Regions from separate parts of the Bacillus sp. Hm123 genome, predicted to be linked through region 1. Evidence: a T-box and tRNA genes for the amino acid it is inferred to sense, from the RefSeq annotation. Region 1 holds a T-box; the other holds one or more tRNA genes.
The links. The T-box of region 1 lies ahead of ileS (isoleucine--tRNA ligase). A T-box ahead of a tRNA ligase gene usually reads a tRNA of that ligase, here a tRNA-Ile.

Region 1 (15,604 bases):
TACGAACGAATTTTTGCCAAAGAAATAAAAAACACCTCTATAAGGGAGATTGTGTGATGGAAACAGCCAAGTTGCTCGTAAGCAATGTCTCAAAAACGTTTTATACAACTAAAAATACAATTGAGGCTGTTCGCACGGCGAGTATTGAAGTAAAAGATGGGGAATTTATTTCACTGATCGGACCAAGTGGCTGTGGGAAAAGTACCATTTTAGATATCGCCGCTGGATTAACGAACCCTGATGAAGGAACGGTATCGTTGAATGGCACGGACATTACGAATCAAAAAGGGCATGTCAGTTATATGCCGCAAAGTGATGTGCTGTTCCCTTGGCGGACGATACTAGATAACGTCATTGTCCCGCTAGAGGTGGCCGGTGTAAATAAAAAAGAAGCTCGCGAGCAAGCCCAATCATTGCTCACATTATTCGGACTTGAAAGTTTTGCGGATTCGTATCCGCATACGCTTTCAGGTGGGATGCGTCAACGAGCAGCATTTTTACGCACCCACCTTTGTCACAAGGAAGTCATGCTATTAGATGAACCATTTGGCAAATTGGATGCATTGACGAGAAGGCAATTACAACAATGGTTGCTTTCGATTTGGCAGCAATTTCAGCGTTCAGTTGTACTCGTCACACATGATGTCGATGAAGCGTTACTATTATCTGATCGCATTTACGTCATGTCTAGCAGACCAGGCCAAATCATTTATGAATTAACCGTCGATTTGCCACGACCGAGAGATCCTGAAGTCATGACCACACAAACATTTAACGAAATGAAACGAACATTGTTTCAACATCTTCAAGAGGCCAACTCTCCAGTTTCTTAACGAACTGGGGAGCTGGCCTCCTTATTTTATTTCACCTATTTAAGTTGCCGGTACAAGTTGGACAGTTGCTACATGAGCTCCTATCTTCACCTCTGCCCCTTCTGAAACATCCGCTTGTAAGTGTAAGTTTCGCATCAACAAGTTTTCTTGTATCATCGCTTGATGCGCCTGAAGTACTTGATTTAACTCTTCATCCGTACTGACTGCAATATCGACGCGCATGTTAACAGATAAGTTCAGTTTCTTCCGGTAATCTTGTATCGCCCGAACGAACTCTCGCGCCATTCCTTCTTGTACAAGTTCTTCCGTTAAAGAGATATCTAAAGTGACCGTATATTCGCCATTTGTGGCGGAAGCGTACCCTTCTTTCGTCGTTTTTTCGACGATCACATCATCCGTCATTACTTGAATGTTTTCATGGGATATTTCCCCACTACCTACTGTTAAAAATTGCTTCGACTCTTCATCGGTTAATTGCTGGAGCCATGTATTCACTACATTTGCTTGTTTCCCAAACTTAGCCGCTGATTTTTTAAAGTCTAATTTTAGTTTAATTATTGAAAATTGCTCTTCTTTCTCCACCTCTTGAAACTGCTTCACATTTAATTCATCTAAAATAATGTCTTGATAAAGAGACCAATTGATTTCTTCACCTGTACTTAACAAGAAAAGACTGGATAACGGTTGTTTCACCTTCAAAGAAGTCGTATTTCGAATACTTCTCCCTAATTCCACCACCTGTAAGACCGCTCCCATTTCTTTTTCTAGTTGTACGTTGATCATTTTTTCATCATAAGTTGGATAGTCTGCCAAGTGTACACTTTCTCCCATTAAATGATGATAGACCTCTTCCGCAACGAAAGGAGTGAATGGAGCTAATAATTGACTAATAGTTGTTAGTACATCGTACAGAGTTTGATAAGCAGCTACCTTATCTTCATTCATGCCGCTCGACCAAAAACGTTCTCGAGAGCGTCTAACGTACCAGTTACTCACCTCTTCAACTAATTTAGCAATTTCTCTCGTAGCATTCGTCAATTGGTAATCTTCTAAATGAACTTTCGCTACTTTCACCGTACTGTTTAATCTAGAAAGAATCCATTCATCTAATTTGTTTCTCTTGCTAGTGTACTCTTGCTTTGGATCAAAACCGTCTAACTCGGCGTAAAGATGGTAAAAGCTATGGACGTTCATAAACGTATCGACTAGCTTCGACTTAGCCTCTTGCACCACTCGTTCCGAGAAACGTTTTGGGTTCCATGGAGAGCTATCCACTAATAGCGCCCATCGCAACGCATCTGCCCCGTATTTTTGCATTAAATCCATTGGATCTAATGCGTTCCCTTTACTTTTAGACATTTTTTGTCCTTTTTCATCTAACACATGCCCAAGGGATAACACCCGTTTATATGGTGCTTTTCCTGTGTATAACGTTGATACGGCAAGCAGGCTGTAAAACCAGCCACGCGTTTGATCAATTCCTTCGATGACAACATCCGCTGGAAATTGTTTTGAAAAAACCTCATGATTTTCAAATGGATAATGATACTGAGCAAATGGCATCGAGCCGCTATCAAACCAAACATCAATCACTTCTGGTGTTCGTGTCATCGTTCCTTCACATTGAGAACAACGAAGTTTCACTCGATCCACATAAGGTTTATGCAATTCGAGGCCCTCATTCATTGGATGGATAGACGATTGCTTTAATTCAGCTATGCTTTTTGGTGCATGTTGATGACTGCATGTGTCACATTGCCATACATTCAGCGGCGTGCCCCAATAGCGTTTGCGGCTAATGTTCCAATCAACCATATTCTCTAAAAAATTGCCGAAGCGACCATGCTTAATATGATCTGGATACCAAGTAACTTCTTCATTATGTTTGATGAATTGTTCTTTCAATGCAGTTGTTTTAATAAACCAACTTTCATTTGCATAATACAAAAGCGGTGAATCGCAACGCCAACAGTGAGGATAATTATGTTCGTATTTTTCTTTACTATACAATAATTCTTTTTCAGCAAGCGCACGAATAATATCGATATCACAATCTTTGACGAAGCGCCCTTGAAATAGTGGAACTTCTGCTGTATATTCTCCCTTTTCATTGACGACATTGACAAACGACAAACCATTTTCTTGTGCAACTTTATAATCATCTTCACCATATGCTGGTGCGATATGCACGATCCCTGTTCCACTATTGTCTGTTACATAATCGGCTGCTATCACTTGATGACCTATTTTCACATCCACAAAATCAAATACAGGCACATAAGAGAGACCAATCAAATCCGCACCTTGATGAACAGACAAAATTTCGTAATCCGTCTGTAAAACAGCCTCCACTAATGATTCAGCTACAACAAAGATTTCTTCTCCTTGCTTTGCGCGCACATATGTCATCTCTGGGTGAACAGCTAACGCCACATTCGCAGGTAATGTCCAAGGTGTTGTCGTCCATCCAAGAAAATATTCATTGTCACGGTCTTGAACTTTGAATTTTGCTGTGACAGACAAATCTTTCACCATTTTATACCCTTGAGCCACTTCATGTGAACTAAGAGATGTTTGGCAACTCGGACAATAAGGAGACACACGATGACCTTTATTGAGTAATCCCTTTTCATGAATCGTACCAAGGATGTGCCATACACTTTCAATATACGAATTATTTAATGTAACATAAGGGTCATCCATATCTACCCAATAACCTAGCTGCTCTGTAAACTCTCGCCACTGTTTTTCATATATAAACACACTTTCACGACACTTCTCAATAAAAGCTTCTACACCATAGTTCTCAATCTCACTTTTCCCAGATATCCCTAATTGCTTTTCTACTCCGAGTTCTACAGGTAAACCATGCGTATCCCAGCCGGCTTTGCGAATGACTTGATGTCCAGTCATCGTTTTATATCTTGCGACCACATCTTTAATGGTTCGGCCTAATACATGACCGACATGAGGCAATCCGTTAGCTGTCGGTGGACCTTCATAAAAGACAAATGAAGGACTACCTTCTCTGTTTGTCATCGATTGTTGAAAGGTGTGATTGTGTAACCATTGTTCTCGAATCCGCTCTTCACGTTGACGAACCGATTCTTTTGTTTGTTCTTTTTTCATAATGATATCGCTCCTAATAGTTTTTATTAAAGCACACAAAAACCCGCCCCTGAAGAAAGGGACGGGTTTAACCGCGATACCACCCTAATTCTATTGAAAAACTTCTCAATAGCACTTAGCCACGTACAATCATACGCGTTCCTTTTAACGGTAGACACCCGTTCAAGCCTACTAATGTTCAGCTTAACTTCTCAGAGATGATTTTCACTTATGAACTAAACACCGGATTTCAGCAACCACCGGCTCTCTGTGGAACAGCCACATAAATTACTTTTTCTCGTCATCGAATTTGTGTGCTTTAATTGGAAATAATTATAACTTGAATAAAATCACATGTCAAACTAGTTAGAAAATAATCAAGGTAATTAGTTTTCTATCTGTTATTACATCACTAAATAAAGTGGCTCGTCTTCTTTCCTCCTAGACACATAGGCGTCAATGATTATTCACCAAATCGTCGTTGACAAATGCTTCAATAAAAAGAACAATAGAAAGCAAGACAACTAGATGGAGGCTGTATTTCCTCATGAGAATATTTGTTTATATCATTGTATTTTTTTCATTTTTTGATTTGTTTACTCAGCTACCGATTATGAGTCCGTTTGCGGAATCGCTAGGGGCCACACCTTTATTAACCGGCTTGGTCGTTGGCACCTATTCCTTTTCTAATACGATTGGAAATGTGATCTCTGGGTTTCTCACGGATAGAAAAGGAGCCTTTCGAATTTTAGTGATCGGTTTAATCTTAACAGGTGTTTCGCTTTTATTTTATCGATTGGCGGTTGATGCTTGGTCTTTACTAGCTATTCGGTTTTTACATGGTTTTCTTGCTGGATTGATTGTTCCTGCTGCGTTTACTTATTTAGCAAATGTAGCGACAGAAGAGAAAAAAGGAAAAAGCTCCGCAATCTCTGGAGCTTTCGTTGGATTGGCCGCTGTCATCGGGCCTGCGTTTAGTGGGATTGTTGCTAGCAAAACAAACGAAGTAACGGTATTAACAGTAACCGCTGCTTGTATGCTTCTTTTAGCTATTGTTTCCCTCTTTCTTTTGCGAAACAATGTCCCTACTTCCCTTGAAGAAAGAGAAGAAAAGCAAGCGATGCCTATACGTGCTTTTTTCCAACAAACAAACGTGGTAAAAGCTTTTATTGGCGCTTTTTTACTGATGTTCTCTCAAGGTGTTCTCGCTTATATGTTACCGCTGAAAGTGATCCATCTAGGATTCGATGCTCGAACAAGTGGGATGCTATTAAGTACGTTTGGTATAACAGCGATCCTTGTTTTCCTATTACCAACCAATCGGTTATTTGATCTAATTAAACCGACATCAACGTTAGCGTTCGGTATGAGTGCGATGGGACTGAGCTTGATTTTACTAAGTCAGCTAGATCATACTTCTCTTCTATACGCATGTATGATCCTGTATGGCGTTGGATTTGCTTTTCTCTTTCCGTCGCTCAATTCATTACTCGTTCAAGCGATTACTCCCGCTCACCGAGGCAAAGCGTACGGCTACTTCTATGCCTTTTTCTCTTTAGGTGTCGTGGTTGGCTCAGGATTGACAGGCTTATTCGCTTTCACTCCATTGCAAGGCTTTCTCTTTACTGGTGTTTTATTAATCATTGCAGCGGCTGGCAGTCTTTTAATTGAGCCACCTGTGATGAAAGAAAAACAAGTTCAATGAAAAAAGCAGGCGATACATGCCTGCTTTTTTCATTGAACTGTTACCATAGTACCGGCTTAACAACCATAAACCATAGCATAATAGTTAATAAGAAAATATAAATCCAGAGAGAGCGATAAAGCTTATCAACAAGTTGCCGCTTGTTGGCTGACGGCTCATTAAACTGTTTTAATGTGGGCGTAAAGGCTCGTGCTAAGAAAAAGATCGAACTGACCATGACCACAATCGTCATCACGACCCATGAAGTAGTCCATGGCCACGGGCCTATCAGCATCAATAAGATCCCCGATCCGACTAACACATGACCAGCATGCTTAACAAGGCGAATCGCGGATTGAAAGACATCGATACAGGCTTGTTCAGTCTCAAGTGTTGCTAGACGTAATTTTTTCAAAAGAGGGAATAAAACGAAAAACGGACCAATCGACAAAATGGCACTAAAAACATGGACATATACGAGAAGCTGATACATCATCTGAAGTTACACTTGGCGAAATTCATGAACCCATACTTTCATATGCGGAAGCCACGGCATCTTAGGATGAATCGCTAAAATTGATTGTTTATATTCCTCAACGTTTGCATACCCTTCTTGATTAGCATGCTCATCCGTCAACTCGCCTAGCGTCTGATGATACACACGCTCAACAACAAAATCAACATTCTCTAACGTCATGATCTCTCCAACGTCCGCATATCTCCCATTACGACGTGTAGCTGTTTTTTGTCCATTCAGCACCTTTTCTACATCTTCTTTGATCGTCACAAGGCGTTCAATCGTACAAGTCTTTGGAGGCAAACCTTCATGTTTATTCGTCAATGCAAAAACCACCTTTACGATAAAGTACAACTGCAATCAACAACAGATGTTGCCTTCTAGTTGAAGCAGCATAAATTTCTTCCTTATTATATCCTTTCTTACATTATAATAACAGCGACAAAGTGAAAGGTTTAAAACTCTATTGTATTATGTTTTCAAACCCCTCATTTTCAGGTATAATAAAAACAAATAACCATATATTAAAAAAGCCGCTTCGATGCTGTAACATCGGAAACGGCGATACAATAGCGGGTTCCCTATCGGGGATCGGCACAAAGACGAACTAAAACCGCCTGAGCTGGCCAAAACTCAAGGGTGGTTTTAGTCTTTTTTTTGTTAAAAAATAACGGCACGCCACTCGGCGCACCGTCATTATGCAAGAAATTCAAATGGTTTCTACAACATGTACCTGCTCTCCGACAAACACCTCATTTACATGATGATGTATAGCGAGATTCCCGAATCTGGGTTAGCACAATATTTGTCCAAAGCCATCACCCCATTTGGAGTTTTTCGTCCCTTGCCTTATTTATAATAGCCACTCGATTGAACATTTATACATGAAAAACAAAAATTTTTTTGTTCATAATCCATTGATTTAAAGTCACAATAATAAGGACACAGATATCTTCTGTGAACTCATTATTCGGAGGGATTCATAATGGGAAAAAACAGCAAATCGAAACGTTTTGTCCAACAAGGAAAGGATGCTGTTTCTAAGCATGATGAACGCTTCCCTTATCGGACAACCTTCTCGGAATCAGAGGCTCGTTATACAAATGAACAGACAGAAGAAAATCCTGATCTAACACTTGGAGGATTTTAAATGGGACAAAAGCTTTTTCGAGAAGCGAGGCGATTTGTTAATCAAGCACGGACGGACTCAACAGAAGAAAATATCGCAACAGCGAAAAATAGTCTCGTCTCCGCTTTTGCCAATTCTACATTGGCTCAGCAAGAACAGTTAAGCGAAATGCAAGAACAACTAAGACAAGTTGAACATGACAATCACCAAACTATGTAAAGGGGCGAAGGAATCATGACAAAAAGTGCCTCAAAATCAGAAAAAACGGAAACCACTCAACCTCAACCGTTAAGTGGCTCTCACAAAGTGAAAAACAAAAATCACTCCCGCCAGAAGAAGCACAGTAGCCACGATATGTAAAAAAAGGGACGGTATGCACATACCGTCCCTTTTTTTATTTAAACCAGCCCTTCTCCTTTGATTGGGAGATCGCTTCAATTCGGTTTTTCACTTCCAGCTTATCGAAAATAGTGGAAATATAATTCCGAACCGTTCCTGTCGTAATATAAAGCTCTGTCGCAATTTCTTTTGTGCTTTTTCCATCAGCCACAAGAGCCAATACATCCTTTTCTCTCTCTGTTAAAGGATTCTCTTCACTATAAAAGTCATCCATTAACTCCGGAGCGTAGATTCGACTGCCTGCCATAATGCTGCGAATCGAGCTAGCTAACTCTTCGCTCGGACTATCCTTTAATAAATAGCCGCTCACCTTCGCTTTTAACGCTCGTTGAAAATATCCTGTACGGGCGAATGTCGTTAATATGATTACCTTACAGTCAAGCCCTTTCAGCTCTTCTGCTGCTTCTAACCCACTTTTCCCTGGCATTTCAATATCCATCATGCAGACATCTGGCTTTAATTGCTGCACAAGAGTGATCGCCTCTTCCCCATTCGCCGCTTGTCCGATCACTTCCATATCATCTTCTAAGTTGAGCAAGGAACCTAAGGCCCCTAACAGCATCCGCTGATCTTCAGCAATCACTATTCGAATCATTTCAGTTCCTCCTTCTCTCTCTGCCGAATGTGATTAGGGATTTTCATAATTAGAGTCGTTCCATGATCCTTTACAATTTCTAATGTCCCGTTCACAAACTCTAGCCGCTCTCTCATCCCTAACAACCCGCTACCTTTACCGACACTACTTTCTTCCACAAGACCGACACCATCATCTTGAATAAGCAATCGAACATGATCGGCTGTTTGTTCCACACGAATGTGACAAGTAGAGGCATGGCTATGCTTCACAATATTCGTCACCGCTTCTTTCATACACATACTTAATATATTTTCTAAGAACAAAGATACATTCGTTAATTTCAATTCTGATTCACTAATTAATTCAATTTGAGCCGCCTTTAAAATTTGTCTCACAAGAACCATTTCCTCTGATAAGCGAGTACCACGCATCGAAGACACCATTTTTCTCACTTCTTTTAATGCAGTTCGAGCCGTTTGTTGCACATCTGTCATTTCATTGCGAGCTTGCTCTGGATTTTTAAACACTAATTTTTGAGCTAAGTCGCTTTTCAGTCCAATTAATGACAGCTTTTGTCCCAATGTGTCATGCAAATCTCGCGCAATTCGTTGGCGCTCTTCCTGTTTAACCAGCTCTGAAATTCGATCATTGGCATCCTTTAACTTCACTTCAAGCTCTTCCTGCTTTTTCTTATTATAAATATTGAATGGAAGGAGAATGACACTAATCCAAATAATAATAATAAACGGCAGCTGTGTTAAAAATAATTCATCTTGCAGAACGATATTATAATTAATCGAAATCGTCGTGGCGACTAGATGAATCACATATAGTGTAATAAAAGCACCGCGCTTCTTGATATGTCCATTATAATAAGCAATATAAAATGCAAAATAGACAAATTGAAACAGAATCGTCATCGTGATTGATATCGTGATCAGAATACAGGACCACAAATAAACAGGCCAATTATTCGAAATAAACGCAAACCGTAAAGACACAAAAAACAAAACCGTTAAAATAATTCCAACAATAATTTCAACCGTAGAAGAAGATTGAAAAATAAAATAAAAAGGAAGAAAGCTCAAAATACTCCATATATAAGGGGACGTTCCAGAGCCTTTTTGAAAAATCTTCAATCGTTTCAACATACTTAACCCCTCATTCAATCACTTCACATCATTTCAGTTATTATTTTACCATATCTTCCTAGCTAATAGCAGAAAAACCATGTATCCTCACTATAACGAAATGTTGTAAAAGAGGAAAGACACATGGTTTTTATAGATAAAGTGTTTATTTTTGTTTTGCAGGAACGTATGCCTGTTTGTTCTTTCGATTTTTAGCATATTGTTTTAATTCTTTAAAACCGATAAATTCATCAGTTTTGTCATCCCATAAACGGAATTTCAACGAGGTTAAGCTCGTCGCTAACGTAACCGTTGGGACATTTTTCAAAGGCTCAGTTTGATTATGAGCATCTTCCAGCTTATAATTCGGAATTCTTGGACTTAAATGATGAACATGATGGAAACCGATATTCCCTGTCAACCATTGCAGTGGTTTCGGAAGCTTGTAGAAAGAACTTCCCTCTACCGCCGCTTTCACGTAATCCCAATGTTCATCTTCTTCAAAGTAAGAATCTTCAAATGTATGTTGTACATAAAACAGCCATACACCGACCGCACCAGCGATTAAAAAGATGGGCGCTTGTACTAATAGAAACGCTTGCCAACCTAACGTCCAGCAAAGTAAAGCAATGATCGCCACAAGTGCGACATTCGTTAAGTATACATTTAATCTTTCTTTCTTTCTTGCACCTTTTCGGTTAAAACGATTCGTAATCAAGAATACATACGTCGGCCCAATCCCAAACATCACAATTGGATTACGATACAAACGATACGCAATACGACGCCATAGTGGAGCTTCTAAATATTCGTCCACCGTTAACATCCAAATATCACCCACTCCTCGTTTATCTAAGTTACTGCTTGTCGCATGATGGACAGAATGGCTATGCTGCCATTGATAAAACGGGAAGAACGTCAAGATACCGGTAATCGTACCAACAATTTGATTCGCTTTGCGATTTTTAAAGAATGAATTGTGGGTGCAATCATGAAAAATGATAAAGATTCTTGTCATCAAAAAAGCGCCAAGTGTAGCAAAAACTAAAGTGAGTAAATATGAAATCTCGAGACTTTGGTAAGCCAAAATCCACATGAGAATAAAAGGAACGATCGTGTTAAACAACTGTCGTACACTATCTTTCGTACTCGACTTCTCAAACGGAGCCATTTGTTTTCTTAATTGTTTTTGTTGTTGAATCGTCATGTCTTTCCCCTTCTTTCCTTGATACCATCATTGTAAAGAAGGAAAATAATTCTTTGAAGTAGCACCCGTCATATAGGGAGTATGATAAATGTCATGTCCCACTGAAAAAGCTAGACTGGACGCGGGTTTAAACGGATGATTTAAGTGTTATTTTTCAAAAAGATTCATCTTTTATATGAGCATTCGCTTCGTCAATTGGTGAAGTAACTCATTTAAAAGATCTTTAGAACAAAGAGAATATCCCAAAAGTCCTTTTTTCCATAGACTTTTGGGATATCACTGTTTCAATAAGTTTACATAATAAAATTATCGTTTACTTATTATTATCTGCATACACAGCCATCGCATCTCGCATAAATCGAGCTAATCCTTCTCCATATTGATCAATATTCTTCGTAAAGCGCTCGTCATCGACATACATTTGTCCCAATCCTTTAAAAGCTTCAAGCGAGTAGTTCCCCATTTTATTCAAAAAGTCATACCATTCTTTAATTGCTTCTTGTGCTTCCTGAGTTGCTGGAGAATGATGACGAAGAGCGGCTAGTTTTTTATAGATGGCATCCCATTCCTTAGACATTTCTTTTTGTTCATCCTTTGTCATATTCCCTATTTTCTTTTTAGATTCATCCACCGCTTGATCGCCCCAGCGTTCCCTTGCTTCCTGTTCGTATGGATTATCGCTAAAATCAAACCCTGCAAATTTATCTTTGTTAGACATCTTAATTTCCCCTTTCATATGTTGAATCGTTTGATCAATCGTCCCAAGCATTTGATCAATTCTCTGACGCTTCTCCAGCAACATTTTTCGATGCAGCCGAAGAGCCTCTTCTCGATCAAATGAAGGGCTGTTAATCACTTCTTTAATCTTTTTCAAAGGAAAATCTAGCTCTCTGAAAAATAAAATCTGTTGCAACGTCTCCAGATTATCATTGGAATACACGCGATATCCCGCTTCGGTCACCTCGTCAGGAACCAATAATCCGATCTCATCATAATGATGTAGTGTGCGCACACTAACCCCAACTAAATCAGATACTTCTTTGACTCGCATTCCTTATTGACCTCCCTTCACCATTAACAATAAAGTATGACGTAACGTTAGAGTCAACTGAAATAACTAAATTTTTTAGTCAATAAAAAAGCCGCTTCGATGTCCTTCACCGAAACGACTTTTTTCATGATTTCATTAAATGCACAGAAAGCAACAGCAAAAACGAAAGGCTCACCATACAAATCACCCACGTCCAAGCCATCTCCATATTGCCAGAATCAATTGCAATGTAGATAGCTAACGGTGTGGTTTGCGTTTTTCCTGGGAGATTTCCGGCGAACATTAACGTCGCGCCAAACTCTCCCAGTGCTCTAGTAAAACTTAAGATTCCACCCGAAATGATCGCTTTTAAAGCGAGTGGAATCGAGATGAAAAATAGAATTTTCCATTCACTTGCCCCGTCTACACGGGCAGCATCTTCTATATCATGGTCGACTGCTTCAAATCCAGTTTTGGCCGATTGGTACATGAGCGGAAACGCAACGACAGTCGAAGCAATGACAGCTGCCCACCAAGTAAACATGACAGGCTGATGAAATAACCATTCGATCGCTTGTCCGATAACGCTATTTTTTCCGAACACAATAATTAATAAAAAACCGACGACAGTAGGTGGTAGCACTAAAGGCAATAGCAAAATGGTTTCCAAGACCACCTTGCCTTTAAATGAGCGATTCGCCATGATCTTTCCCAATAAAATGCCGGTCACTAATACAATGAAGCCTGAAACGACGGCAATTTCAATAGAGAGCTTGACCGGTGACCAAAAATCGGTGGCCATTGAATTAATTTACCCCTTTAAAACCATACTTTTCAAATGTTTCCATGGAGGCTGAGTTTTGTAGATATTCGTAAAAGTTTTGTGCTTCTTCTTGATGAGCACTATCTTTAATCACTCCCACTGGATAAATAATCGGTGTATGTGTTTCTTCTTTAGCTGTAGCTGCGAGATCCACTTTCGTTGAAACCATCGCATCTGTTTTATAAACAATTCCAGCTTCTACATTTTCCGTTTCCACATATGTAAGCACTTGGCGAACATCTTTGGCGTAAACGATCTTCTGTTCAACGTCTTTCCATACTTGTAAGTTTTCTAACGATTCCTTTGCATACTTTCCAGCAGGTACGGATTCCGGTGTACCGATCGACAGTTTCTCTACTTCTTTCAAATCTTCAAATGTTTGAATGTTGTTCTCTGTCTCTTTTGGCACAATTAATACTAGTTCATTCGCAAGAAGGTCTGTTCCCTTATCCTTCTCAATCATTCCTTCTTCCACTAACTGATCGTACTTATCCTCTGCTGCTGAGAAAAAGAGATCGACCGGTGCTCCTTGAGAAATTTGTTGTTGCAAGGCACCTGAACCTCCAAAATTGTAAATAATCTTCACGTTTGGATGTTCCTTTTCGTAAGCAGCCTTAATATCATTTAATGCGTTTTGTAAGCTAGCAGCTGCAGAAATCGTTAATTCGACTGATTCTTGCTTCACTTTTTCTTCCGTTTTGTTCTCTTCCGGAGAAGAACATCCGGATATGATGCTAAGCGTGAGCATCATTAAAACAATTACACTATAAAACTTTTTCATTTTTTTCTTCCTTCCTAAACTAATCATAATAAGACATAACTAATTATAATTATTTATAACGAAAAAGGAAAGGCTTAATAAGAAATGATTTGTGACAAAGCACGGACGAATGAGATATGATAGAAGGATGGAGGGATGGATATGCCAAAAGAGCTTTCCTATACGATTGAGGAAGTTGCACAATTATTAAAGGTATCAAAATTGACAATATATGATCTTGTTAAAAAAGGAGAATTACCTGTATTCCGTGTCGGTAGACAAATGCGGATGGATGCGAACGACTTGGAGATGTACATTAAAAAACAGAAAACTGGATCATCTCCTAGTCCTGCGATGACGTCTCCTAAACCACCAACGAAAGAAACTGCAGCGATCGTCATTAGTGGACAAGACCTCGTGCTTGATTTATTAGGAAAATATATTGAAAAAAATTCGCATGATAAAACACTGCGCTCGAATACTGGCAGCTTCAACAGCTTGATCTCGATGTACAATGGAGAATGCGATATCGTTAGTTTACATATGTTTGATGGAGATTCTGGTGAATATAACCTACCTTACGTAAAAAAGATATTAGTCAGTCACCCTTATATTTTATTGAATTTAGTTTCGCGAAAAGCTGGTCTTTACGTTCAAAAAGGGAACCCTTTAAACATCAAAACTTGGGCTGACTTAAATCAAGAGCATGTGACGATTATCAATAGAGAAAAAGGGTCAGGCGCAAGAATTCTGCTAGATGAACAGCTTCGCATCCAGCAAATCTCTCCGTCAGAGATTAGGGGATATGATAAGGAAGAAACGAATCATATCGGTATTGCTTCTGCTGTAGCAACAGGCGCGGCTGATGTCGGAGTAGGGATTGAAAAAGCCGCTAAAATCGTCGGTGTCGATTTTGTACCATTGATTACTGAACGGTATGATATCGTCATCTTAAAAACACCGGAAAACAAACAGCTCATTGATCAAGTGAAGGAGATACTTACCTCTACATCTTTTCATGCAGAAATCCAATCACTTGGAGATTATGACCTTTCCCAAACAGGCTCGATCATTTATGAAACTTTCTAGAATCATAATAAAAACGTCCTTCTTATGGAGGACGTTTTTATTATGATTAAATAATTACTTCAATCACAAACCAAATAATCATGATCCCTTGAATTAACGCTTTTGCAAGGGTGCCGCTTAAAAAGCCGACGAATGTTGCATACCCTACAAAGAATGCTTGTTTGACATCTTTTAAAATGATGTATTCCGTCACAAATACAGCTACAAACGGAACAATTAGAATGCCAAAAGGCGGTATAACAAACGATCCAACGATGACGGCGACGGCTGCAACCCCTTCGCCCCATTTGGAACCCCCATATTTTTTGACAAAATAACTGTTGGCGAGCATATCCGCTACAAATATTAGTGCTGTAAATACCGCCATCGCAATCCAAAACAAGATGGACAGCTCATCATTATTGATCCCGAAATGATAGAGAAGGAACCCTCCCCATATGACTAAAACAGATGGAATGATCGGGAAAATCAACCCAACAAAGCTTGCAATAAATAATACGACAATGCCGATCCAAATAGCGATAGACATAAAATTTCCCCTTTCTACTTCATCATAGAACACGTTGAATGACTAGTTCTATCCTTATATACGGATGGACATCTATAATGGTTCCCTTTAAAATAAAAAAATAAAGGATTGAGGAGATTTAATGATGAATCAAAAAGAATTAGAAAAACAAATCATAGAAAATTATCAACGAGATGAGCAAATGATGATCTTAGTATTTGCTCAATGGTGTGTAAACCATGATCTTAACCCGGAAGAGTTATATGGGCGTGCTTACCCACAACAAACGGCTAATCCAGCCTTACAACAAGCCATCGATTTAACCGTACCGAAAGAAGAAGCGGGCGACATTCACGATGACACTTTACTAAATGTTCTTTCGCTATACGGAAACGAGGAGCTTGCGTTTATTGTCACTGAGGAAATCGCTGCTCGACAAAAAAAGAGCTAACATACAGCGGCTGTCTCATAAAAAGATGATTTATTTTTGAGACAGCCTGCTTATTGAATTACCACCTACCCCAATATTGTTCTTGCCTGCTTTGATGACATGAATCACATATTGGAAATTTGAAATCTGCCGGCAACTTTCTTTGACATTTCCGACATGTTTTATGAATATGTTTCACTTCTGTTTGTAGCTTCTCATGCACTCGCTCACTAATTTCTTCTCGCATTCGCTCCCAATAAATCGCTTCTGTTGGCTTATTTAATTTGTATAAGAACAGTAAATGCAGACCAATCGCTTTATAAGCAAGCTCCAATTCTTCTAAGCTGTTCGTTGTCCATTTCGGCTCAGGAAGTTCCACT
Region 2 (15,604 bases), 1.0 Mb from region 1:
TTAACGCTTTCGATACAGGCATCGCTCCGAAACGAAGGACGACATCAAAAGCGGCCACCTGTTTCATGGAGTCATTTCGTAAAAAGGCGTCATAGCTATCCATCACTACTGATTCAGCTAACTGGCCACTACGAAGCCCTGACAATGGATCGGCCAAAATGGGATAGCCTAGCTTTTCAGCAAGCTCAATCACCGCTTGTTTAAACCCTTCAGTAGCTAGCTCTCCGCACACAATGATCCCTTTTTCTTTCTCACTTAAAAAGCGAGCGAGCTGCTCGATGCTTTGTTGAGACAACGTCCGTTTTCCTTCTGTTAATAAAAGCGGCGCTTGCTCTACAAACTCCTTCTTAGCGAATGCTCCTTCATAATCTGGAATAAGTGGCTCCCTAAAAGGAAAATTCAAATGAACCGGTCCAGCCGGCGCTTGAGAAGCGACATACACCGATTTGGCAGCAGACGAGCGAACGTAACGAAGCATATTCTCATCGGCATCGGGCAAGGCCATTTCAGCAAACCATTTCACATTGGTGCCATACAACTGATTTTGATCAATCGCCTGTGGCGCACCAATATCTCTTAATTCATGCGGTCGATCCGACGTTAACACAATTAACGGCACGCGCGCATTTTTTGCCTCTACAATAGCTGGGTAATAATTAGCTGCCGCTGTACCTGACGTACAAAGTAAAGCGACTGGTTTGTTAGAAGCCTTCGCCAGTCCTAATGCAAAGAAGGCAGCCGACCGCTCATCAATTTGTAAATAAACTTTTATATCAGGATGCTCAGCCAGTAAAAGAGCCATAGGAGTAGACCGCGAACCCGGACTGATCACGGCGCTGTCTACTCCTGCTTTGGCTAGACCATCGATAAAATGGGCATTATATAACGTTAAATCTCTTTGATGATCATACATCAGTCGTTCCTCCTATTGCCCGTAGCATCGGTCGGAATTTAATACCTGTTTCAATGAATTCGCTTTCCGCTTGTGAATCGGCCACAACTCCGCAACCAGCATAGAGAACCGCTTGTTGTTTATTTAACAAGCCGGAGCGAATTGCCACCGCAAATTCACCATTTTTGCGATAATCCATCCAACCGACAGGAGCCCCATAAAAACCACGGTCCATGATTTCTAATCGGCGAATCTCTCGTAACGCCTTATCATTCGGCAATCCCCCGAGTGCTGGTGTCGGATGAAGCTTTTCCACAAATGGCAAAATCGACCCTTGTTCCGTATAACCAATAACCGGCGTATATAAATGCTGAATATCGCGAACCTTCATTAAAGTAGGTGTTGTCGGAACATCGACCTCATGACATAAATGCGACATTTCTTTACGAATCATTTGCACGACGTAATCATGCTCCACTCGATTTTTACTGTCATTCAGAAGCTCAGACCCAAGTTGCTGATCCTCTGCTTCATCCCGCCCTCGCTTAATCGATCCTGCTAAACAGGTAGATAACGCCACTTGATCGCGCTTGCGTACTAATCGTTCGGGAGAAGCTCCTAAGAAACAGCTTTCCATCGCTTCTAACGAGAAAACAAAGCTCTCTGGCTGTTGATCGAGTAAGCGCTCTAATACAAGATCAGGCGTAATTTCCGACTGAAAATGAGCCGTCAGCTTTCTAGCTAGCACGACTTTTTTCAACTCTGGATCGGCTGTCATACTTTGTACCACTTCGTCGATGGATTGCTTCCACGCCTCTGGATCGTGCTCAGCCATTTTCACAAGATCAACGGTTTTTTGTAGCGAAGGAAGCGCTTCATGCAATAGATGCGTTTTCTTTCGCTCCATCTTATCGATTAGCTCAGCTGAATCGTGAGACGTGCATATCATATTTGTCGTCAAGTAGCTTTCCCCATGATATGTCGTCAGCATAAATTCTGGCACATAAAAGAAAGCCGGAGAGAAATTAGACCATTCCTGTTCCTGTGGTCGTTCCGGATCAAAGGAAAAACCACCAAATAGAAGTGGACCTGTTCCGTAAGCATCAAAGGGATTGTGAATCGATGCACATTCGGTTAGATCATCCCACTTCTGCTCTACCTCTTTATAACGCAGCTCATTTCTTTGCTCACTGCGAATCGTATGAATATTTCCTAAACCAACAATTGTCAATTCTCCATCTCGATCTTTCCAGAAAAATCGTTCCCCAGTATAAGTAGCTCGTCCATTTTGATAAAAAGCTAACGGATCAATCGAATCCACTTTCTCCACATAACTAAAGAGTAATGACTGGAGATGAGTTAACTTATTATTCCTCTCCTGGATAAACACTTCTTTAATCGGATGGCTCTTTATAGTAGACAATGAAATCTCCTCCATTGCACATACAGCAGTATGAATCGTTGTCAAACTTATTTAAAGATACACCTCTTGAACTCGTTATGTCAACGATTCCACTGTGTTTTGTCTTATTCTACCCTTATTATAATGCTTTGCTTCAATTGTTCCTATTATTTGTTTGTTTTGAACTCTCTAAATAAGGTCTTGAACCTGCTTAGAGATGTGAAAAGTGATTGACACTTATCCTTTCCTTTTCTACACTTATAAATGACGAATAGAAGAAGAATTGTTCGTTATTAACTAAAGGGAGAGAATAAACGATGGAAGTCAACACATCCCCTTCCATTAAGCCGGACAAAGGCTGGAAAATTTGGTGGCAACTTACGAGACCGCATACGTTAACAGCTGCTTTTGTTCCTGTGTTTCTCGGAACAGCTTTAGCTGTCGCCGATACGTCGCTTCGAATCGACTTATTTTTAGCGATGCTCATTGCTTGCCTACTGATTCAGGCAGCTACAAATATGTTTAACGAGTATTTCGATTACGTCAGAGGCCTCGACACGGAACAATCTGTAGGGATCGGAGGCGCGATTGTCCGCAATGGTGTACAACCTCGTACCGTGCTTACGATGGGGTTTTCTTTTTTCGGTATCGCATTGTTGCTCGGAATTTATATTTGCGCCAATACAACATGGTGGATTGCTGTCATTGGGATCATTTGTATGGCCGCTGGCTATTTTTATACAGGCGGACCCATTCCGATTGCCTACACACCATTCGGCGAACTAACAGCCGGCTTTTTCATGGGCGTTGTCATTATTTTGCTATCTTTTTATATTCAAACAGGCTTTATTTCCACAGCTAGCATCCTTGTTTCTGTTCCAATCTCGATCTTAGTTGGGTCGATTTTGTTAGCTAACAACATTCGTGATTTAGATGGAGATAAAGAAAATGGCCGAAAAACACTCGCCATTTTAGTCGGACGCAAACGTGCCATTCAAGTGTTAGCTGGCATGTTCATCGTGTCATTTGCTTGGGTAGCGGCTCTTGTCGTGTTTGAGGTTGGATCACCGTGGCTCCTTCTCACGTTTTTAAGCATTCCGAAAGCGGTAAGAGCGACGAAAGGCTTTATCGGCAAAACATTACCGATTCAAATGATGCCTGCAATGAAAGCAACTGCGCAAACAAACACGATCTTTGGCTTCTTGCTATCCATCGGCATTTGTTTAGGCTATCTTTTATAATGATAAAAAACGGTGAGTCCCCACTTTACATGGAGACTCACCGTTTTTATTTTAGCGTTTAACGAGTATTTGACTGTCGCGACTATGAATGTCCCAAATATCTGATGCATACTCTTGAATCGTTCGATCGCTGGAGAAATAGCCTGACTGACTAATGTTACGTGCCGTCATTTGGAACCAACGATTTCGATTCTTTTCATATAATTGCCCCGCCTCTCGCTGCTTATCGCGATACGACGCAAAATCTTTCAATACAAAGTATTGATCATTTTCCATAAGTAATGAATCATAAATCATCTCAAACTGATCCTCTTCATCAAAGAAGCCGTTCACTAGCTGATCCATCACTTGACGAATGTGATCATCATGATGATAATAATCCATCGAACGATAGCCACCTTCACGTTCAAACTTCATCACTTCTTCTGCTTTCAAACCGAAAATGAAAATATTCTCTTTACCTACCTGCTCTAAAATTTCAATATTCGCTCCATCAAGCGTCCCCATCGTCAGGGCGCCGTTCATCATAAATTTCATATTTCCTGTCCCTGACGCTTCCTTACTAGCTGTCGAAATTTGCTCGCTAATATCCGCTGCTGGAATAATATCCTCCGCTAACGATACGCGGTAATTTTCCAAAAAGACGACTTTGATTCGGCCCTTTACGATCGGATCATTGTTCACCATGTTGGCTACAGAATGAATGAGCTTAATGACTTTCTTTGCATAATAATAACCAGGTGAAGCTTTCGCCCCGAATATGAACGTCCGAGGATACATATCAAATGAAGCATCCTCTCTCATGCGGTTATATAAATATAAAATATGCAACACGTTCAATAATTGTCGTTTATATGCATGAAGCCTCTTCACTTGAATGTCAAAGATCGATTGTGGATCGATCTTAATCCCATTTTGCTCTAAAATTCGCTTCGCCAAAATTTCTTTTCGTTTCAGCTTCACATCCGCTAAGCTCTTTAAAAACGCGGTATCCTGTTCATACGGATGAAGAAGAGCTAATTTTTCCGGCTGCTTCATCCACTCATCGCCAATCGTTTCCGTAATGAGATGAGTTAATTCTGGATTGGATTTTATGAGCCAACGACGATGAGTCATTCCATTCGTTTTATTATTAAATTTCTCTGGTTGGAATTGATAAAATAAGTTCATTTCTCGATTCTTTAAAATCTCTGTATGGATTTTCGCCACTCCATTGACACTATGGCTTCCCGCAATCGCTAAATGAGCCATTTTCACTTGCCCGTGAGCGATGATCGCCATCTGTTCAATGCGATCCCAATCTCCCGGATACAGCTCCCATAAGCTTTTACAGAAACGCTCATTAATCTCATCGACAATCATAAAGATTCGTGGCAGAAGCGGCTGGAAAATTCGAATCGGCCATTGCTCCAACGCTTCGGATAATGTCGTATGATTCGTATAACAAAACGTATTCGTCGTAATTTGCCACGCTTCTTCCCAGCTCATGCCATGGTCATCGAGCAACACGCGCATGAATTCTGGAATCGCGAGCACAGGGTGCGTATCATTAATATGAATCGACACATGCTCATGAAAATCATGCAAATCTTTATATTGCTCTAAATAATCTTGAATAATCGAACGAATACTCGCTGAAACGAGAAAATATTGTTGCTTTAAGCGCAAAATTTTCCCCTCATCGTTCGTATCGTCTGGATATAAAAACTCGGAAATCGCTTCTGTTTCTTTTTTATATTTCAATATATCTTGATTCGGCATATAGCGAGACGGCTCGGCACTCCAAAGTCTAAGCGTATTAACCGTATCCGTTTCATAGCCAATCACTGGCATATCGTAAGGAACCGCACTCACATATTCAGCATCTACATGACGGAAAGTGAGTACCCCATCCTTTTCGTATGTCTCAACTTTCCCCCAAAATGGAATTTCCACGGCCATATCGATTTTTCTTACTTCCCATACATGCCCATAGCGCAACCAATGCTCCGGCAATTCCAACTGAAAGCCATCGACAATTCTTTGCTCAAATAACCCATGCTTATAGCGAATTCCACAGCCATGTCCTGGTAGATCAAGTGATGCTAATGAATCAAGGAAGCAAGCAGCTAAGCGACCAAGTCCACCATTTCCTAATGCGGCATCATATTCAATTTCCTCAAGCTCGTCTAAAGAAATATCTAAATCCTTCAATCCCTCTTCCACGACATCATAAATGCCAAGGTTTAATAGGTTTTGTCCTAATAGACGTCCAAGCAAAAACTCAATCGACAAATAATATACTTTCTTTTGCTTCGCTTTGCCGTATTGTTCATTCGTTTGAATCCAATTGGAGCTAATATATTCTCGTACCATGTTTCCTAGTGTTTGAAATTGATCAGACAATGTTGAATCTTGAAAGCTCTTTCCATACGATCTTTCAATTCGCTTCAAAAAATTGGCCTTAAATTCTTCTTTGTTAGAAAACATGACTTTCCCTCCTAGATGATAAGTCAGAATATAATTCGCTATATTGCTTCGCCGATTGTGACCAGCTATAATCGCAAGCCATCGCCTGCTTCATAAGGCTCTCCCAAACGTCTTTCTCCTGATACATACTAATCGCTCGCTTAAAAGTAAACAGCATGTCATGGGCATTAAAATTAGTAAAAGAAAAGCCATTTCCTTTACCCGTTTGTTCATTATAGGAAAGAACAGAATCATTCAGCCCTCCCGTTTCACGAACAAGCGGCACCACTCCATACTTCATCGCAATCATCTGTCCAAGTCCACAAGGTTCAAACCTCGAAGGCATTAAAAACAAATCGGAACCCGCATAAACTTTATGAGCTAGCTCCTCATCAAATCCGATATAGGAACGCACCTTTTGTGGATATCGCCACTCCATCTCTTTAAAAAACCATTCAAACTCATCTTCACCTGTACCGAGAACAATGAATTGCACATCCTCCTCTATCATTTCATGAAAGACTCGTGTCACAAGCTCTAGCCCTTTTTGTCTTGTGAAACGAGAAACTAACGAAACAATTGGCGTATCCGCTTTTTCCTCTAATCCAAACATTCGTTGAAGCAATTGTTTGTTTTCTTTTTTTCCATCCAAGTGATCGCGGTCAAAAGGAACGATTAAAGGGTCGGTTGCTGGATGGTAAATGGAATCATCAATCCCATTTAATATGCCAACGAGGGCATCTTGCCTTTCTTGTAACACACCATCCAAGCGTTCGCCAAAATAAGGAGTTAAAATTTCATTCTTATATGTAGGACTGACCGTCGTGATCACATCGGCGGAAATTAATCCCCCTTTCATAAAGTTGATGCAGTCATAAAATTCTAGCTGGCGGCTATTGAAATGCTGACTATGTAAATTTAGTAAATCTGTCAGCACACTTCGCGGGAAGATCCCTTGATACAATAAGTTGTGAATCGTAAATACCGTTCGAATAAATTCATAGCCCGAACGATGTTGATGCTCGACTCGCAACATAAAAGGAATCATCGCCGTATGCCAGTCATGGCAGTGAATGACATCCGGATAAAAATCAAGATGCACCAAGCTATCTAACACCGCTCTCGTGAAATAAGAGAACCTTTCCCCATCATCACCAAACCCATACATTTTGTCGCGATTAAAGTAATACTCGTTATCGATGAAATAATAAATGATTCCATCTTTTTCTAGTTGTTCAACACCGCAATATTGGTTTCTCCAACCGACAGGCACAATATACTCAGCCACTTTTTTCATCTGTTCTCGGTACTCGAGAGGAATCGTTCCATACTTAGGAAGCATGACCCGAATATCGATTCCTTGCTTTTTTAACTCTTTCGGTAGAGAGCCGGCGACATCCGCCAGCCCCCCTGATTTAACGAAAGGTACACATTCTGATACAATAAATAGTAGTTTCACGAATTCATCAACACTCCTTGTACGGACCCTTTACGGATCACAATTGGCTCCTCTGGTGTACCTATCAGTTTCACTCCATCACCAATCACCGCATCCTTGTCAATAATGACATGGGCTAACTCACAATTTTCGCCAATCTTACTTTTTTGCATAATAATACAATTTTTCACTGTTGTATTTTTTCCAACAAATACAGCACGTGAGATCACACTTTGCTCGATTTCTCCTTCAATGACAGCTCCGTTAGCAATCATCGAATTTTTCACTAACGAAGTATCCGTATACTTCGTTGGTGGCTCATCCTTGACTTTCGTATAAATCGGCTGAAACTTATTAAAGAGCTGACCCCAATTTTCTTTTTGCAACAGTTCCATACTGATCGTATAAAAATCTTGGATTGATTGAATTTGCTCGCAATAGCCATCCATCTCATATTGGCAAATGTGATATGGTTGATTAACATCGTTGACAATATCTTGGATGCATCTATACCCAGTTTCTTTTCTAGTCTCAATCAATTCAATCAGCAACGGAACAGGCACGACATACAGTTCAATCGGTCGACCTTGATTATGAATTTGTAAAATATCGCAGCCATCCGCTTCTAATTTCTTCAAAATAGGGGAAAAATCCATATTAAATACTGTATAACAATTACTAATGAGTGCATATTTTTGCGTACTGCGTTTAAAATAATCGATATGTTGAGCGAAGTGGCAAAACAATCCATTCTTCTCTTTTGCTCCCTCTAGCTTAGGAGAAGGAAAGAAAAATAATCCGTCTCGTTTTCTATTTAAATCCCAATCTTTCCCTGAGCCCAAATGGTCCATTAATGAGCGATATTGATGTTTAGGGAAGATCGCTACACTTTGAATACCTGAGTTCACCATATTCGATAAAATAAAATCAATTAGCCGATAACGACCAGCGAAAGGAACAGCTGCTAGCGATCGGTGAAGCAGTAAATCCTCCATTGATTCCGGCTGTGTAGTTGCATCAATAACACCAAGCATAGATCTATTCATTCCATTTCCTCCATTTCAACAAAACTATTGCTTTTGTCCTATTAATTGAGCAAGGTACTCTTCTGTAATTAAAAGAATCTCCTCTGTATGGTTATAAATCTCTACATTATCAGGTATTTCTAAATCACTAATCACAATCGCTCGTTCGATGACACAGTTTCTTCCTACACGAGCATTTGGCATAATTACTGCATCTTTAATGATCGTCTGTTCTTCTATTTGCACCCCTTGGAATAGAACAGAGTGTGTCACCTCCCCTTCAATGACACATCCTTCATTAACAAGCGAATCTTTGACGATCGCCTGTTCACCGATAAATTGCGGCGGTTGATTCGGGTTCACAGAGTAAACGCGCCATGAATAGTCTAACAGGTCTAATTCTTCGCCTCTATCTAACAGATCCATATTCGCTTCCCACAAGCTTTGAATCGTTCCAACGTCCTTCCAGTAGCCGCTAAAAGGATAAGCAAATAACTTGAGCTTCTCTCTTAACATTAACGGAATCACATCTTTTCCAAAATCATTCGTTGACTCTGGATTCGCTTCATCGATTTCTAAATAGGTCTTCAACGTCGACCATTTAAAAATATATATCCCCATTGAAGCTAAATTGCTATTCGGCTTCTCCGGCTTTTCATCAAAGTCTGTAATTTCCATTTCTACATTCGTACTCATAATTCCGAAGCGACTCGCCTCATCCCACGGCACTTCAATGACAGAAATCGTCACATCTGCCTCCTTCTCGATGTGGAAATTGAGCATTTTACTATAATTCATTTTATAAATATGATCTCCTGACAAAATCAAAACATGTTCTGGATCATACTCTTTTAAATAGTTTAAATTTTGATAGATCGCATTAGCCGTTCCTGAATACCACTTTACTCCTGCTGTTTCTGAATAAGGTGGTAAAACTGTCACACCTCCATTTATCCTATCTAAATCCCACGCGCTTCCAATGCCGATGTAGGAATTGAGGACGAGCGGCTGATACTGAGTCAACACGCCCACTGTATGAATACCGGAATTCGCACAATTACTTAGCGGAAAATCAATGATCCGATACTTTCCTCCGTATGGAACAGCAGGTTTCGCTAAGCCTGCTGTCAATTCCTTTAACCTGCTGCCTTGCCCTCCCGCTAATAGCATCGCTACACATTTCTCTTTCGCCATTTTATTCCCTCCTGATTTATATTTTCGGCTGAATATATACAACACCAAAAGGCGGTATCGTCATATGTACATAAGCTGGCTGCCCATGAAATTCGCCTTTCTTTGCTTTTAAAGGAGCCGGATTGATCTGCCCCGATCCTCCATATTCTTTTCTGTCACTATTTAAAATTTCTTCATACAAGCCCACCTCTGGAACCCCTATTCGATAATTCTCATAGCCATGCTCTCCAAAATTACAAATGACAATGACCGGAGAACCATCCTTGCTTCTTCGAATAAAGGAGTACATACTTTGCTGCGTATTATGAACATCAATCCATTGAAAACCACGAGGGTCATGATCTAATTCAAATAACGATTCAGCCCTCTTATATAAATGAATCAGGTTGATAAAATATTCCTGAAACTTCTGATGCATCTCATATTCAATCAAATGCCAATCAACTTCCTCAAGATCTTTCCATTCAGAAAACGGCGCTAGCTCACTTCCCATAAACAAGAGCTTTTTACCTGGATGAGCGATGAGAAATCCCATTAATAAGCGCAACTGAGCGAACTTTTGCCAATAGTCACCCGGCATTTTATTTAATAATGATTTCTTCCCATGCACCACTTCATCATGTGAAAAAGGTAGAATGAAATTTTCTGAGTAAGCATACATCAGTGAAAAGGAAATTAAATGATGATGATCCGAACGTTGATGCCAATGTGTTTCCATATATCGCAACACATCGTTCATCCACCCCATATTCCACTTATAATTAAACCCAAGCCCCCCTATATGTACAGGTGCCGTCACCTGCGGCCAATCGGTTGAATCCTCCGCAATCATTAATACGTCAGGATCAAATTGAAACACCGCTGTATTCAGCTTCTTTAAAAACTTAAGCCCAAAAGGATTGACCTCTAGCTGGTCTCTATTCGGCCAATAAATAATGTTCGCTACTGCATCCACTCGAAAGCCATCCACATGAAAATAATCTAGCCAAAACAAGGCGTTAGAGATCAGAAAGCTTTGGACTTCCGTTTTTCCTAAATCGAAATTGGCCGTACCCCAAATGTAATTTTCTCGATCCCAGCTGTTTTCATATTCATAACTATAGCTTCCATCTAATCTATGAAGCCCATGTGCATCCTTGCAAAAATGACCTGGTACCCAGTCTAAAATGACGCCAAGCCCATGCATATGACATTGATCAACAAAGTACATAAAGTCTTTAGGCTCTCCGTAACGACTCGTCGCTGCAAAGTACCCTGTTCCTTGATATCCCCATGATCGATCGTATGGATGCTCTGTTACTGGCATCACTTCAATATGAGTAAAGCCTAATTCTTTTACGTAAGGAATCACTTGATCTGCCAACTCTCGATAAGAATAAAGAGTCCCATCCTCTTTCCTTTTCCAAGTACCTAAATGTAACTCATAAATGCAGACAGGTTTTTCATAAATAGAAGCCTGCTTTTTATTTTTTTGCCACAATTGATCCTGCCATTTATATCCTTCAAGCGCATAGACAACGCTAGCTGTTCCCGGTCTTTCTTCTGCAAAAAACGCATAGGGATCCGCTTTTAAATGGGTTTCTCCTGTTTCTGTAAGTATTTCATACTTATACAGTTCACCTTCTAGATTTTTTTGAAGCTGTATATACCAAATCCCTTCATTATTTACTTTTTGTAAGGAATACCCTTCCCCACTCCAGTTGTTAAAATTACCAACAAGTCGAACTTGCTGCGCATGAGGGGCCCATACACAAAAAGATGTGTATATGTCGTTGCCAACTTTAGACAAATGAGCACCAAAGATGTCGTAGGCTTGAAACAAGTTCCCTTCATGAAATAAATGAATATCAAAATCGGTTGGATAAGCTGCTGTCATAATTCCCATCCTTTAAATTGAAATAATAAAATAGAGAAATCTTAGTATGGGGCTTATTTTTTGAAGAGTTGCATTATGGAGTACTTTTTTCGAGAATACATTCTCCTATATATTAAAAGTTCTTTATCATTTGAATAAATCCTTTTTAAATAATTGTTAATTCATCGACAATTCTTAACAATAATTTAACACAGACACAAAAAAATAGGATATTTCACCTGATAACAACTATTTCTATTGAATGTATTATAAAATCTGACTACAACAAATGAAATCATTTGGGTTTGAAGATTTATTCGGAAAAAGTGTGAAAGAATAGGTTCATGACTCAAGGGGTAACTCTACAGGTGGGGGAGGACTTACGCTAACTCCGCGTAATATGGCACGTTTTGGTTTTCTATATCTGAATCATGGTACTTGGGACAATAAAAAACATTCCCAAAAAGTGGATTGATGAAACAACTATGATGAACACCTATAAATATGATTATCTTTAGGCAAAACAAAATAGAATATTATTTCTAAAAAGCAGTTACTAAGCACAAAAAAAGCTAATTCAATAGAATTAGCTTTTTACTATGACCCGTACGGGATTCGAACCCGTGTTACCGCCGTGAAAGGGCGGTGTCTTAACCGCTTGACCAACGGGCCAGTATGGCGGAGAAGGAGGGATTTGAACCCTCGCGCCGGTTACCCGACCTACACCCTTAGCAGGGGCGCCTCTTCAGCCTCTTGAGTACTTCCCCAAAATATGGCTCCGCAGGTAAGATTCGAACTTACGACCGATCGGTTAACAGCCGATTGCTCTACCACTGAGCTACTGCGGAATAAAATGGGCCTGAATGGACTTGAACCATCGACCTCACGCTTATCAGGCGTGCGCTCTAACCAGCTGAGCTACAGGCCCTTAAATATGAGTTGGAGCGGGTGATGGGAATCGAACCCACGACATCAGCTTGGAAGGCTGAGGTTTTACCATTAAACTACACCCGCATTAACAAATGGTGGCTCAGGACGGAATCGAACCGCCGACACATGGATTTTCAGTCCATTGCTCTACCAACTGAGCTACTGAGCCAAGATTATTATGTATAAATGGCGGTCCGGACGGGACTCGAACCCGCGACCTCCTGCGTGACAGGCAGGCATTCTAACCAACTGAACTACCGGACCATTTATTGCGGGGACAGGATTTGAACCTGCGACCTTCGGGTTATGAGCCCGACGAGCTACCATACTGCTCCACCCCGCGGCGATATAAATAAAAATTAATGAAATATGGCGGAGGAAGAGGGATTCGAACCCCCGCGCGGTTTAACCCGCCTGTCGGTTTTCAAGACCGATCCCTTCAGCCAGACTTGGGTATTCCTCCATATTTGTACAAGTGGTGGACCTTGCAGGACTCGAACCTGCGACCGGACGGTTATGAGCCGTCTGCTCTAACCAACTGAGCTAAAGGTCCTTTTAAGTGGCGGCGGAGGGGATCGAACCCCCGACCTCACGGGTATGAACCGTACGCTCTAGCCAGCTGAGCTACACCGCCATGTATTGTATAATTAAATTGGTGGAGCCTAGCGGGATCGAACCGCTGACCTCCTGCGTGCAAAGCAGGCGCTCTCCCAGCTGAGCTAAGGCCCCATATAATTTTAAAGTGGTCGGGAAGACAGGATTCGAACCTGCGACCCCTTGGTCCCAAACCAAGTGCTCTACCAAGCTGAGCTACTTCCCGAAAACTAATATATGTATTAATGGCGCGCCCGAGAGGAGTCGAACCCCTAACCTTTTGATCCGTAGTCAAACGCTCTATCCAATTGAGCTACGGGCGCATAAAAGTGGTGCCGAGGACCGGAATCGAACCGGTACGGTAGTCACCTACCGCAGGATTTTAAGTCCTGTGCGTCTGCCAGTTCCGCCACCCCGGCACTTTTATGGAGCGGAAGACGGGATTCGAACCCGCGACCCCCACCTTGGCAAGGTGGTGTTCTACCACTGAACTACTTCCGCACTTGAACAGGATGTTCTGACTTCTGTGTTTGTCACAGGACGTAACAGATACTAACAGAATATCATTAAAACGATGCGGGTGAAGGGAGTCGAACCCCCACGCCTCGCGGCGCCAGATCCTAAGTCTGGTGCGTCTGCCAATTCCGCCACACCCGCATAAAAGTGAGCCATGAAGGACTCGAACCTTCGACCCTCTGATTAAAAGTCAGATGCTCTACCAACTGAGCTAATGGCTCAAAATAATATTTTAAAAAATGGTGCCGGCAAGAGGACTTGAACCCCCAACCTACTGATTACAAGTCAGTTGCTCTACCAGTTGAGCTACACCGGCTTATCAAAGAATTGATGGTGGAGGATGACGGGATCGAACCGCCGACCCCCTGCTTGTAAGGCAGGTGCTCTCCCAGCTGAGCTAATCCTCCGAATTTTGCCTGGCAACGTCCTACTCTCACAGGGGGAAACCCCCAACTACCATCGGCGCTGAAGAGCTTAACTTCCGTGTTCGGTATGGGAACGGGTGTGACCTCTTCGCTATCGCCACCAGACTTTTCAAGACATTTATTATTATAGCATAATAATTATCTTTTGCAAGAACTTTTTTGTTCTTTCAAAACTGGATAATAAGTATTGTAACCTTGCAATTCGCCTATTGGTGTATCTATTTCTAGCTCTGGCTCCTAGACATTCGAGTCAAATAACCTGCCGCTTACAAGACTAACGTCTTTCCAGCGTCAGAACATTTGCTTGTCATGTCTGAACAGTCGCCTCTGCTTTATGATCTAGCTCTAACTGCCAGACTCTCGGTCATAAGCCGTCACGCTTTTGTGGCAAAGAACGCCACTTCAGCGGTCCGTCTAATGCCTGCCGAGTCTAAACGGCAGTTTCCGCTTTTCTTGGTTAAGTCCTCGATCGATTAGTATTCGTCAGCTCCACATGTCGCCACGCTTCCACCTCGAACCTATCTACCTGATCATCTTTCAGGGATCTTACTAGCTTGCGCTATGGGAAATCTCATCTTGAGGGGGGCTTCATGCTTAGATGCTTTCAGCACTTATCCCGTCCGCACATAGCTACCCAGCGATGCCTTTGGCAAGACAACTGGTACACCAGCGGTGCGTCCATCCCGGTCCTCTCGTACTAAGGACAGCTCCTCTCAAATTTCCTGCGCCCGCGACGGATAGGGACCGAACTGTCTCACGACGTTCTGAACCCAGCTCGCGTACCGCTTTAATGGGCGAACAGCCCAACCCTTGGGACCGACTACAGCCCCAGGATGCGATGAGCCGACATCGAGGTGCCAAACCTCCCCGTCGATGTGGACTCTTGGGGGAGATAAGCCTGTTATCCCCGGGGTAGCTTTTATCCGTTGAGCGATGGCCCTTCCATGCGGAACCACCGGATCACTAAGCCCGACTTTCGTCCCTGCTCGACTTGTAGGTCTCGCAGTCAAGCTCCCTTGTGCCTTTACACTCTGCGAATGATTTCCAACCATTCTGAGGGAACCTTTGGGCGCCTCCGTTACTTTTTAGGAGGCGACCGCCCCAGTCAAACTGCCCACCTGACACTGTCTCCCACCCCGATCAGGGGTGCGGGTTAGAAGTTCAACACAGCCAGGGTAGTATCCCACCAACGCCTCCACGTAAGCTGGCGCTCACGCTTCAAAGGCTCCTACCTATCCTGTACAAGCTGTGCCAAAATTCAATATCAGGCTACAGTAAAGCTCCACGGGGTCTTTCCGTCCTGTCGCGGGTAACCTGCATCTTCACAGGTACTATAATTTCACCGAGTCTCTCGTTGAGACAGTGCCCAGATCGTTACGCCTTTCGTGCGGGTCGGAACTTACCCGACAAGGAATTTCGCTACCTTAGGACCGTTATAGTTACGGCCGCCGTTTACTGGGGCTTCGGTTCACACCTTCGCTTACGCTAAGCGCTCCCCTTAACCTTCCAGCACCGGGCAGGCGTCAGCCCCTATACTTCGCCTTGCGGCTTCGCAGAGACCTGTGTTTTTGCTAAACAGTCGCCTGGGCCTATTCACTGCGGCTCCTCGGGGCTATTCACCCCAAAGAGCACCCCTTCTCCCGA

Region 2: it has a tRNA-Ile gene. The T-box ahead of ileS (isoleucine--tRNA ligase) is inferred to sense a tRNA for this amino acid. The anticodon was not compared.

The regions. Positions count from the first base shown of each region.
Region 1 covers NZ_CM200277.1:1,641,270-1,656,873, reverse strand. Annotated here, with positions in the region: gene ACSVDJ_RS08505 (ABC transporter substrate-binding protein) at 1-28, shown strand, start outside; gene ACSVDJ_RS08500 (ABC transporter ATP-binding protein) at 57-833, shown strand; gene ileS (isoleucine--tRNA ligase) at 873-3,962, opposite strand; T-box leader at 4,017-4,255, opposite strand; gene ACSVDJ_RS08490 (MFS transporter) at 4,489-5,646, shown strand; gene ACSVDJ_RS08485 (hypothetical protein) at 5,687-6,121, opposite strand; gene ACSVDJ_RS08480 (ASCH domain-containing protein) at 6,128-6,466, opposite strand; gene ACSVDJ_RS08475 (hypothetical protein) at 7,128-7,292, shown strand; gene ACSVDJ_RS08470 (DUF3813 domain-containing protein) at 7,293-7,490, shown strand; gene ACSVDJ_RS08465 (small acid-soluble spore protein P) at 7,506-7,631, shown strand; gene ACSVDJ_RS08460 (response regulator) at 7,666-8,265, opposite strand; gene ACSVDJ_RS08455 (sensor histidine kinase) at 8,262-9,398, opposite strand; gene desA (Delta(5) desaturase DesA) at 9,544-10,584, opposite strand; gene ACSVDJ_RS08445 (MerR family transcriptional regulator) at 10,898-11,635, opposite strand; gene modB (molybdate ABC transporter permease subunit) at 11,760-12,416, opposite strand; gene modA (molybdate ABC transporter substrate-binding protein) at 12,421-13,218, opposite strand; gene ACSVDJ_RS08430 (helix-turn-helix transcriptional regulator) at 13,360-14,286, shown strand; gene ACSVDJ_RS08425 (DUF456 domain-containing protein) at 14,333-14,815, opposite strand; gene yxiS (protein YxiS) at 14,940-15,245, shown strand; gene ACSVDJ_RS08415 (helicase-related protein) at 15,304-15,604, opposite strand, start outside.
Region 2 covers NZ_CM200277.1:2,666,806-2,682,409, forward strand. Annotated here, with positions in the region: gene menD (2-succinyl-5-enolpyruvyl-6-hydroxy-3-cyclohexene-1-carboxylic-acid synthase) at 1-913, opposite strand, end outside; gene ACSVDJ_RS13860 (isochorismate synthase) at 906-2,315, opposite strand; gene ACSVDJ_RS13865 (1,4-dihydroxy-2-naphthoate polyprenyltransferase) at 2,612-3,535, shown strand; gene ACSVDJ_RS13870 (glycogen/starch/alpha-glucan phosphorylase) at 3,587-6,004, opposite strand; gene glgA (glycogen synthase GlgA) at 5,994-7,442, opposite strand; gene ACSVDJ_RS13880 (GlgC family sugar phosphate nucleotidyltransferase) at 7,439-8,467, opposite strand; gene ACSVDJ_RS13885 (glucose-1-phosphate adenylyltransferase) at 8,492-9,640, opposite strand; gene glgB (1,4-alpha-glucan branching protein GlgB) at 9,657-11,516, opposite strand; partial or broken gene ACSVDJ_RS13895 (serine hydrolase domain-containing protein) at 11,785-12,010, shown strand; tRNA gene ACSVDJ_RS13900 (tRNA-Glu) at 12,096-12,167, opposite strand; tRNA gene ACSVDJ_RS13905 (tRNA-Ser) at 12,172-12,262, opposite strand; tRNA gene ACSVDJ_RS13910 (tRNA-Asn) at 12,269-12,343, opposite strand; tRNA gene ACSVDJ_RS13915 (tRNA-Ile) at 12,350-12,423, opposite strand; tRNA gene ACSVDJ_RS13920 (tRNA-Gly) at 12,436-12,509, opposite strand; tRNA gene ACSVDJ_RS13925 (tRNA-Phe) at 12,519-12,594, opposite strand; tRNA gene ACSVDJ_RS13930 (tRNA-Asp) at 12,613-12,689, opposite strand; tRNA gene ACSVDJ_RS13935 (tRNA-Met) at 12,695-12,768, opposite strand; tRNA gene ACSVDJ_RS13940 (tRNA-Ser) at 12,796-12,888, opposite strand; tRNA gene ACSVDJ_RS13945 (tRNA-Ile) at 12,902-12,978, opposite strand; tRNA gene ACSVDJ_RS13950 (tRNA-Met) at 12,986-13,059, opposite strand; tRNA gene ACSVDJ_RS13955 (tRNA-Ala) at 13,079-13,154, opposite strand; tRNA gene ACSVDJ_RS13960 (tRNA-Pro) at 13,169-13,245, opposite strand; tRNA gene ACSVDJ_RS13965 (tRNA-Arg) at 13,266-13,342, opposite strand; tRNA gene ACSVDJ_RS13970 (tRNA-Leu) at 13,350-13,438, opposite strand; tRNA gene ACSVDJ_RS13975 (tRNA-Gly) at 13,446-13,520, opposite strand; tRNA gene ACSVDJ_RS13980 (tRNA-Leu) at 13,595-13,676, opposite strand; tRNA gene ACSVDJ_RS13985 (tRNA-Lys) at 13,684-13,756, opposite strand; tRNA gene ACSVDJ_RS13990 (tRNA-Thr) at 13,776-13,851, opposite strand; tRNA gene ACSVDJ_RS13995 (tRNA-Val) at 13,867-13,942, opposite strand; rRNA gene rrf (5S ribosomal RNA) at 13,950-14,065, opposite strand; rRNA gene ACSVDJ_RS14005 (23S ribosomal RNA) at 14,414-15,604, opposite strand, start outside.